DNA from 2 places in the Micromonospora sp. NBRC 101691 genome. Region 2 is predicted to be linked to the other one. Evidence: riboswitches for the same ligand, from Rfam matches in the RefSeq annotation. Region 2 holds a riboswitch; the other holds the start of a gene.
The links. A riboswitch is a leader RNA that binds a small molecule or an ion and turns the genes downstream of it on or off. The one in region 2 is predicted to bind S-adenosylmethionine.

Region 1 (3,764 bases), on a different contig from region 2:
GTAGGGAGACCGCCCCCGGGCCGTCAGCACCCGCTCGATGCCCCGGACCCGTTCCGCGTCGACGCGGTCCGGTTCGAGCACGAGGTCCCCGATGGGCGAGTCGGTCACCAGCCGGCTGTCGAGGTAGGCGACGTCGGCGACGTACTCCTCGGGGGTGACGGTTTGCCAGGTCACCGTGCGGTAGCCGGTGGCCCGTTCGCGCGCGTCGGCCAGCAGCGCGTCGTGGGCGGCGTGGTCCACCTGGTCGACCACCAGCCGGCGGCGTACCTCGCCCAGCGCCGGCTGCGCACCCAGCGCGGCGGCGAACCGCGCGCCGACGGCCGGCCGCTCCGGCCCCTCCGGCAGCGGCCCGACCGACGTCGAGATGATCCGCTTCCGGCCGTGCCCGCGCAGCACCCGGACGGCGTGTCCGTACAGCGCCCGCCCGATGCCACGCCGCCGGTACGCCGGGTGGACGGCCAGGTCGAGGCTGGCGTTGTCGACGTTCTCCGCCTGCGGCAGGTGGAGCATCAGGTGGCCCACCGGCACGTCGTCGAGGGTGGCCAGCGCCATCAGGATCGACCTGCTGGGCATCGGGTGCCGGATCGCGCCCTCGAACTGCTGCCGGGACAGCTGCGGGAAATCCGGCAGGTCGACGGCCTGCGCGGCGGCGGCCACCTGGAACGCCGCGTCGATCGCGGCCTGGTCGGACTCGTCGAACGACGCGATGACGATGCTCATGCCGACGAGGGTGCGCCGCCGGAACGGCAACGGGCCAGCGATTTAACCGCTGGCCCGAAGAAAGCTTTGGTCGGGAGGGACGATCGCACAACGCCTCCGGCGTTGGGTCGTAAGGCTTGAAAAGTCTTCGGCGAACGCCCTCCCGCAGGAAGCATCCTGCGCCTGACCGGTTACTGGCGTCAAGTCCCTGCCGGGTAGTTTTTCGTACCCTGGGCGAACGGTCGGTTACCCGACGGATCGACCCGATCCCCCATTCGGGCGAGTCGACCGATCCGCCGGGACGATCGGCAGGTCAGCCGAGTAGACCGGCGTCGCGGGCGGCGCGCAGCGACGGCTTGATCCGGTGGGTCGGGCCGACCTGGCCGGCGACCGCGTCGATGGTCTTCAGACCCTCGCCGGTGTTGAAGACCACCGTTTCGGCGGTCGGGTCCAGCCGGCCCGAGGCGACCAACTTGCGCAGCACCGCGACGGTCACCCCGCCGGCCGTCTCGGCGAAGACCCCGGTGGTACGGGCCAGCAGCCGGATCGCCGCGCGGATCTCCTCGTCGTCGGCGTAGTCCATCCACCCACCGGTACGCCGCACCGCCTCCAGGGCGTAGAGGCCGGCCGCCGGGTCGCCGATGTTCAGCGACTTCGCGATCCCGGTCGGCTTGACCGGGGTGATGGTGTCGGTGTCGGCGTGCAGCGCGGTGGCGATCGGGTTGCAGCCGGCCGACTGGGCGCCGAAGACCTTCCAGCCGCCGGCCGGGGCCTCGGCCAGCCCGATCTCGACCAGCTCACTGAACGCCTTGTCGACCTTGGTGAGCAGTTCGCCACTGGCCATCGGGATGACCACCTGCGCCGGGATCCGCCAGCCGAGCTGCTCGGCCACCTCGTACCCGAGGGTCTTCGACCCCTCCGCGTAGTAGGGGCGGACGTTGACGTTGACGAACGCGGTGTCCTCGAACTCGTCGGTCTCGACCAGTTCGCCGCAGAGGCGGTTCACGTCGTCGTACGAGCCGTCGATGGCGACCAGGTCGCCGCCGTAGACGGCGGTGGTGACCACCTTGCCCTGTTCCAGGTCACCGGGGATGAAGACCACCGAGGGCACCCCGGCCCGGGCGGCGTGCGCGGCGACGGAGTTGGCCAGGTTGCCGGTCGAGGCGCAGGCGAACCGGGTGAAGCCGAGCGCCTTGGCGGCGGTCAGCGCCACCGAGACCACCCGGTCCTTGAACGAGTGGGTCGGGTTGGCGCTGTCGTCCTTGATCCAGAGCGGCGCGGTGATGCCCAGCTCGGCGGCGAGGTTGCCGGCGGCGACCAGCGGGGTGAGCCCCGGGTCGAGGGTGACCCGGGTGGTCGGGTCCTGGCCGGCGGGGAGGAGGGCGGCGTACCGCCACAGGTTCTGCGGCCCGGCCTCGATCTGCTCCCGGGTCACCCGGGCCAGCGCGGCGGTGTCGTAGTCGACCTCCAGCGGCCCGAAGCACTCGTAGCAGGCGTGCTGGGCGGCGAGCGGGTAACGCGCCGAGCAGGCGCGACAGACCAGGGCGCGGGCCGGGCTGGCGGTGGTGTCGATACCGGGGGCGACGATCGTCGACGTCATGTCGAGGGGGTCCTCTCATCTTTCCCCGCGTCGCACCCTGCGGCGGGGACGGATTTGGCACCTGCCCCGTCGGACGCTCAGCTCTGAGCGCACGGGGTGGTTGCCGGGGCGTCGTCGGGCCGTATCCCTCAGCCCCTCTGGATGAGGTATTCAGTTGTGCCTGCGAGCATACGCACAGCCCAACCCGCGTCCGCTCCCCCTTCCCACCTTGTGAGCCATTCCACCCACCCGGGCGCGGGTAGGGTGCGGGGCGTGCCGTGGTGGGTGGGGGCCGCGATCGGGTGCGGAGTGGCGGGCGCCCTCCTGCCCACGGTGGGCTACCGCCTCGCGGTGCCGTACGGCGAGCCGCCCCGGCAGACCTGCTCCGGATGCGGTGTGCCACTGCGCCCCGGCGTCGTGGGGTGGTTCGCCGGTCGCTGCGTCCGGGGACACCGGCTGGGCGTCCCCCGGTGGGTCACCGCCGCGCTCGCCGGGCTGGCCGGGGCGCTGCTCGCGGCGGCGCTCGGCGCGGTGGCCGTCCTGCCGCTGCTGCTCGCCCTGGCGGTGCTGGGCGTGCTGCTCGGCGTCGTCGACGTCGCCTGCCATCGGCTCCCCGACCCGCTGGTGCTGCCGGCACTGGCCGCCACGCCGCCGCTGCTCGGGCTCGTCGCGCTCGGCACCGGCCAGTGGGACGACTGGGTACGCGGACTGCTCGCCTGCCTGGCGGTCGGAGCGGCGTTCACCGGGCTGGTGCTGCTGCCGGGCGGCGGTTTCGGGTTCGGTGACGCGAAGGTGGGCGCACTGCTCGGCTGGTACCTCGGCTGGCTGGGCTGGGACGCGGCGCTCCTCGGCGTGGCGCTGCCGTGGGTGGTGAACGCGCCCGTGCTGCTGGTGCTCCTCGCCGTCCGACGCGTCCGCTGGCGGACGAAGCTGCCCTTCGGGCCGGCTCTCCTGGCCGGTGCGCTGCTGGCGGTGCTCGTCACCGCCGGATGAGGGCCGACCGCTTCCGTCCGGAGTGGAGCCGGCGTCCCGTCCGGCCACTGGCGACCGTCTACTACCGTCCCGGTCACCTGCCGAGAGAAAGGTGACGGACGATGCGTCGGAGCGTGGTTCCGGTGGTGGCTCTGCTGATGGTCTGCGTACTGGCCGCGTGCGGCGGCAGCGGCAGCGGCAAGAAGAAGCGGTCCCGGGACGCCCGACCGGCCGCCGCCACCACCGCCGCGAAGGTCGCGCCAGCCGACCGGGACGAGGACGCCGGACCGACCCGGATCGCCCCCAGCCCCAGCTCCACCGGGACACCACGACGCAAGGTACGGGCCCTCACCTGCGCCGACCTGCGCGACGCGGAGCTGGGCAGCAGCGGCGTACGGTACCGGGATCTCCCGAACCCGCTGCGGCTGCGCGGCGGGCGGTGGACGGGCAACGGCACCACGGTGATGCTGGAGAAGCCCTGCGCGACCGGCGACCTGGACGGTGACGGCGCGGT
Region 2 (3,764 bases):
CGCGCAGTCCATCGACCAGACCGTCGCGGTCCTCGAAACGGCCGGACTGACCCAGGTGACGGTCACCCCGCTGACGTCGATCTACGAACTGGACCGGCGGTTCGGGGTCGCCCCGAACCACGAGCACCAGATGCAGTTCCTCGTCACCGGCCAGCGGTAGGGCGGCAACCACCGAGCATCAGGAGAGTCTCGCGCACCGTCCCGGAGCGGTGTGCCGGGGAGTCCGCCGCAGCCACATCCGTCGGTCCGGCCGGCGGCGTGACCGGACGTGTCGAGTGTCCGAGGGGACGGGGGTTGTCGCGGGGCCGGCAAACATCGTATTCTCCATCGAACTAGTGGGGAATGTGGGAGAACAAGGGGTCGCGTGGGTCGCCACGTCCACTCGTTCTGGCCCCGATCGGCACGCGGAGGAGCTACGCGATGCGGACGTCGACGCGTGCCGCGCGGTGCGCCGAGCACCGTGCGAGGAGCACTTCCTGCGCAGCTCGCGTCCCGAGGCGTAGCCACCTGCCCGCCCACGTCGTGACCGGCCGTGGGCACGGCGGTCGCGGGGGCGGCCGACCACACCACCCCTGACCGGTTGACTCGGCGGACAACAAGGTCCGGTCGACCTGCCACCCCTTCACGACTGGCGGTAGACATGCGAAAACTCATCCTCCTCGCCCTGGTTGGCCTGGGTGCCCAACTCGTCGACGGCAGTCTCGGCATGGCGTACGGGGTCACGTCGACGACCCTGCTGCTGGCCATCGGCACCAACCCCGCGGCGGCGTCGGCGACCGTCCACCTCGCCGAGATCGGCACCACCCTCGTCTCCGGCGCCTCCCACTGGCGGTTCGGGAACGTCGACTGGAAGGTCGTCTGGAAGATCGGTATCCCCGGCGCGGTCGGTGCGTTCGCCGGGGCTACCTTCCTGTCGAACCTGTCGACCGAGACCGCCGCGCCGTTGATGTCGATCATCCTGCTCACGCTGGGGCTCTACATCCTGATCCGGTTCACCGCGGTGGGCCTGCCCAAGGGCAACCTCGGTAAGCCGCTGCGCAAGCGTTTCCTCGCCCCGCTGGGCACGGTGGCCGGCTTCGTCGACGCCACCGGTGGCGGCGGCTGGGGGCCGGTCGGCACCCCGGCGATCCTGGCCAGCGGTCGACTGGAGCCGCGCAAGACCATCGGCTCGATCGACACCAGCGAGTTCCTCGTCGCCGTCGCGGCGAGCGTCGGATTCATCGTCGGTATCGGTTCCGAGGGCGTGAACTTCGCCTGGGTCGCCGTGCTGCTGATCGGCGGCACCATCGCCGCGCCGATCGCGGCCTGGCTGGTCCGGCACATCCCGCCGCGCGTGCTCGGCTCGGCCGTCGGCGGGGTCATCATCCTGACCAACACCCGTACCCTGCTGCGCAGCGACTGGATCGACGCGTCCGACGGGGTCCGCTACGCCTTCTACGCCGTCATCTACGCCGTCTGGGCCGCCGCCCTGGCGTACTCCGTCCGCCAGTACCGGGCCAACCGGGACGAGGAACGCCGCATCGTCGCCGAAACCGAGGCCGCTGCGGCAGCCGACGAGCCGACCGAGAAGAACGCCGCCCCGACCGTGTGATCCCCGACACCGACACGGAGAGAAAGTCGAGCAGCCCCGCCGGCAACGGCGGGGCTGCTCGCCTTTCCGGCCAATGGTTGTCGGGACGGCGGTCGCTCGTCCCGCCGGCCGGTTAAGTTCACCTCCCCGGGTTGGCCGGGCCACGTCCTGCGGCTATGCTCCGGCCCAGGTCATGAGTGCCAGCGACAAGCCCCGGCTTGCTGGCCGGCAACCCTCGTCGAGGTTCGCGGTGGGGTGCCCCGGGTGATGACCGGGCCCAGCCCGACCAGGTGCTGGGCAAGCGCGGGCCCCGTCCCCTGCCGTTCCGGGGTCCCTGGATGCCGGAGGTCTGGCATGACCACTGCCCTCGTACCCTCGCCCGTCCGTGTCGGGTCCCGTCCGGTGCCACGACCGCCGTACCAGGCGCTCCAGGTGCTCGGGGTGCCCGGTGAGATCAACCTCGACTACGCCGCCTCCGCGCCCTGCGCCCGTGCCGCCGCCGACGCGGTGGCCGAGCTGCTGCCCTGGTACGCCAGCGTGCACCGGGGCGCCGGCGCGCTCTCCCGGCGCTGCACCCTGGCGTACGAACAGGCCCGGCAGACCGTGGGTGACTTCTTCGCCGTCCGCCCCGACGATCACGTCATCTTCACCCGGAACACCACGGACGCGCTCAACCTGCTCGCCCACGCGCTTCCCGCCGACACCAAGGTCGTCACGTTCGCCGGCGAACACCACGCGAACCTGCTGCCCTGGCCGGCCGGGACCCTCCGGCTACCGGTACCCGACTCGCCGCACGCGGCGGTCCGCGCGCTCGCCGCCGCCCTGCGTGAACTGCGCCGGGGGACCGACAGCAGCACGCCGATCCTGGTCGCGGTGACCGGCGCGAGCAATGTCACGGGGGAGTGCTGGCCGGTCGCGGAGCTCACCCGGGTGGCCCACCGGCACGGCGCCCGCGTGGTGCTGGACGCCGCCCAACTGGCCCCGCACGCCCCCGTCGACCTGGCCGCGCTCGACGTGGACTACCTCGCCGCGTCCGGACACAAGCTGTACGCCCCGTTCGGCGCCGGCGTGCTCGTCGGGCGGGCGGACTGGCTGGACGCCGCACCGCCGTACCTGGCCGGCGGCGGGGCCACCCGGTACGTCGGGACGGCGACCCACGACGTGCGCTGGACGACCGGCCCCGGCCGGCACGAGGCCGGGACGCCGAACCTGCTCGGCGCGGTGGCCCTGGCGGCGGTCTGTGCCGCGCTCACCACCACGGACCGCGCCGCCCTGCACGTCCGGGAGCAGGCGCTGCTGACCCGGTTGCGCACCGGGATCGAAGCGCTGCCGCACCTCGTGGAGCTGCGGACCTTCGGCCCCACGGCCGACCGCGTCGGCATCGTGTCCTTCGTGGTCGCCGGCCGGGATTCCGCCGACGTGGCCGCCATCCTCGCCACCGAGCACCGGATCGGGCTACGCGACGGGCTGTTCTGCGCCCACCCGCTGGCCCGCCGGCTGCTCGCCGAGGCCGCCGCGCGCAGTGGCCGCCGCGACCTGCCGCCCACCGCCCTGCGGGCCAGCCTCGGTCTGGGCAGCACCGACGAGCACGTGGAGCGCCTGCTCACCGCCCTGGCCGCGCTCGGTTGACCCGTCCGGGCGGGGCGGATGAGCGGACGGCCCTTCCTCACCTGTACGGGAGGCGACGACCGTCGCCCACGGCGGAACCACGCGATGGGCCGCCCGACCGCGTTCCGATCGGGCGGCCCACCGGTGCCCGGTCAGTGCCCGGCGAGGAACGCCTCCACCGCGTCCGCCGCGTGCCGCAGCCCGCCGTTCGCGCGTACCTCGGACCGGACCTCGGTCAGCCGGCGCCGCAGATGCGGATCGTCGGCGACCGCGTCCACCGCCGCGCGTAGCGTCTCCGCGCTGACCTCCTCGGCCGGCAGCCGCCGGCCGACACCGGCGTCGACGAGCCGGTCGGCGTTGCCGAACTGGTCCACCGCCTGCGGGATCGCGACCGTGGGCACGCCGAACCAGAGCGCCTCGGTGCAGCCTCCCATGCCGGCATGGGTGACGAAGGCCGACGCGTGGGCCAGCACCGCCAGCTGCGGCACGCTGCGGTGCACCTCAACGTTGTCCGGCAGCGGGCCCAGGTCGGCCGGGTCCACCTTGTGTCCGACGGCCAGCACGACGTGCCACGGGGAGTCGGCGA

Region 1: it holds a riboswitch for S-adenosylmethionine, as region 2 does, so the genes downstream of both, thrC (threonine synthase) here and QSK20_RS24000 (aminotransferase class V-fold PLP-dependent enzyme) in region 2, are expected to answer to the same signal.

Annotation. Positions count from the first base shown of each region.
Region 1 is NZ_BSTB01000009.1:53,858-57,621, reverse strand. Features, by position in the region: gene QSK20_RS16045 (GNAT family N-acetyltransferase) at 1-720, opposite strand, end outside; gene thrC (threonine synthase) at 1,013-2,299, opposite strand; SAM riboswitch class I at 2,312-2,447, opposite strand; gene QSK20_RS16035 (A24 family peptidase) at 2,552-3,271, shown strand; gene QSK20_RS16030 (hypothetical protein) at 3,373-3,764, shown strand, end outside.
Region 2 is NZ_BSTB01000018.1:9,489-13,252, forward strand. Features, by position in the region: gene QSK20_RS23990 (class I SAM-dependent methyltransferase) at 1-160, shown strand, start outside; gene QSK20_RS23995 (sulfite exporter TauE/SafE family protein) at 641-1,591, shown strand; SAM riboswitch class IV at 1,760-1,880, shown strand; gene QSK20_RS24000 (aminotransferase class V-fold PLP-dependent enzyme) at 1,925-3,199, shown strand; gene QSK20_RS24005 (macrolide family glycosyltransferase) at 3,331-3,764, opposite strand, start outside.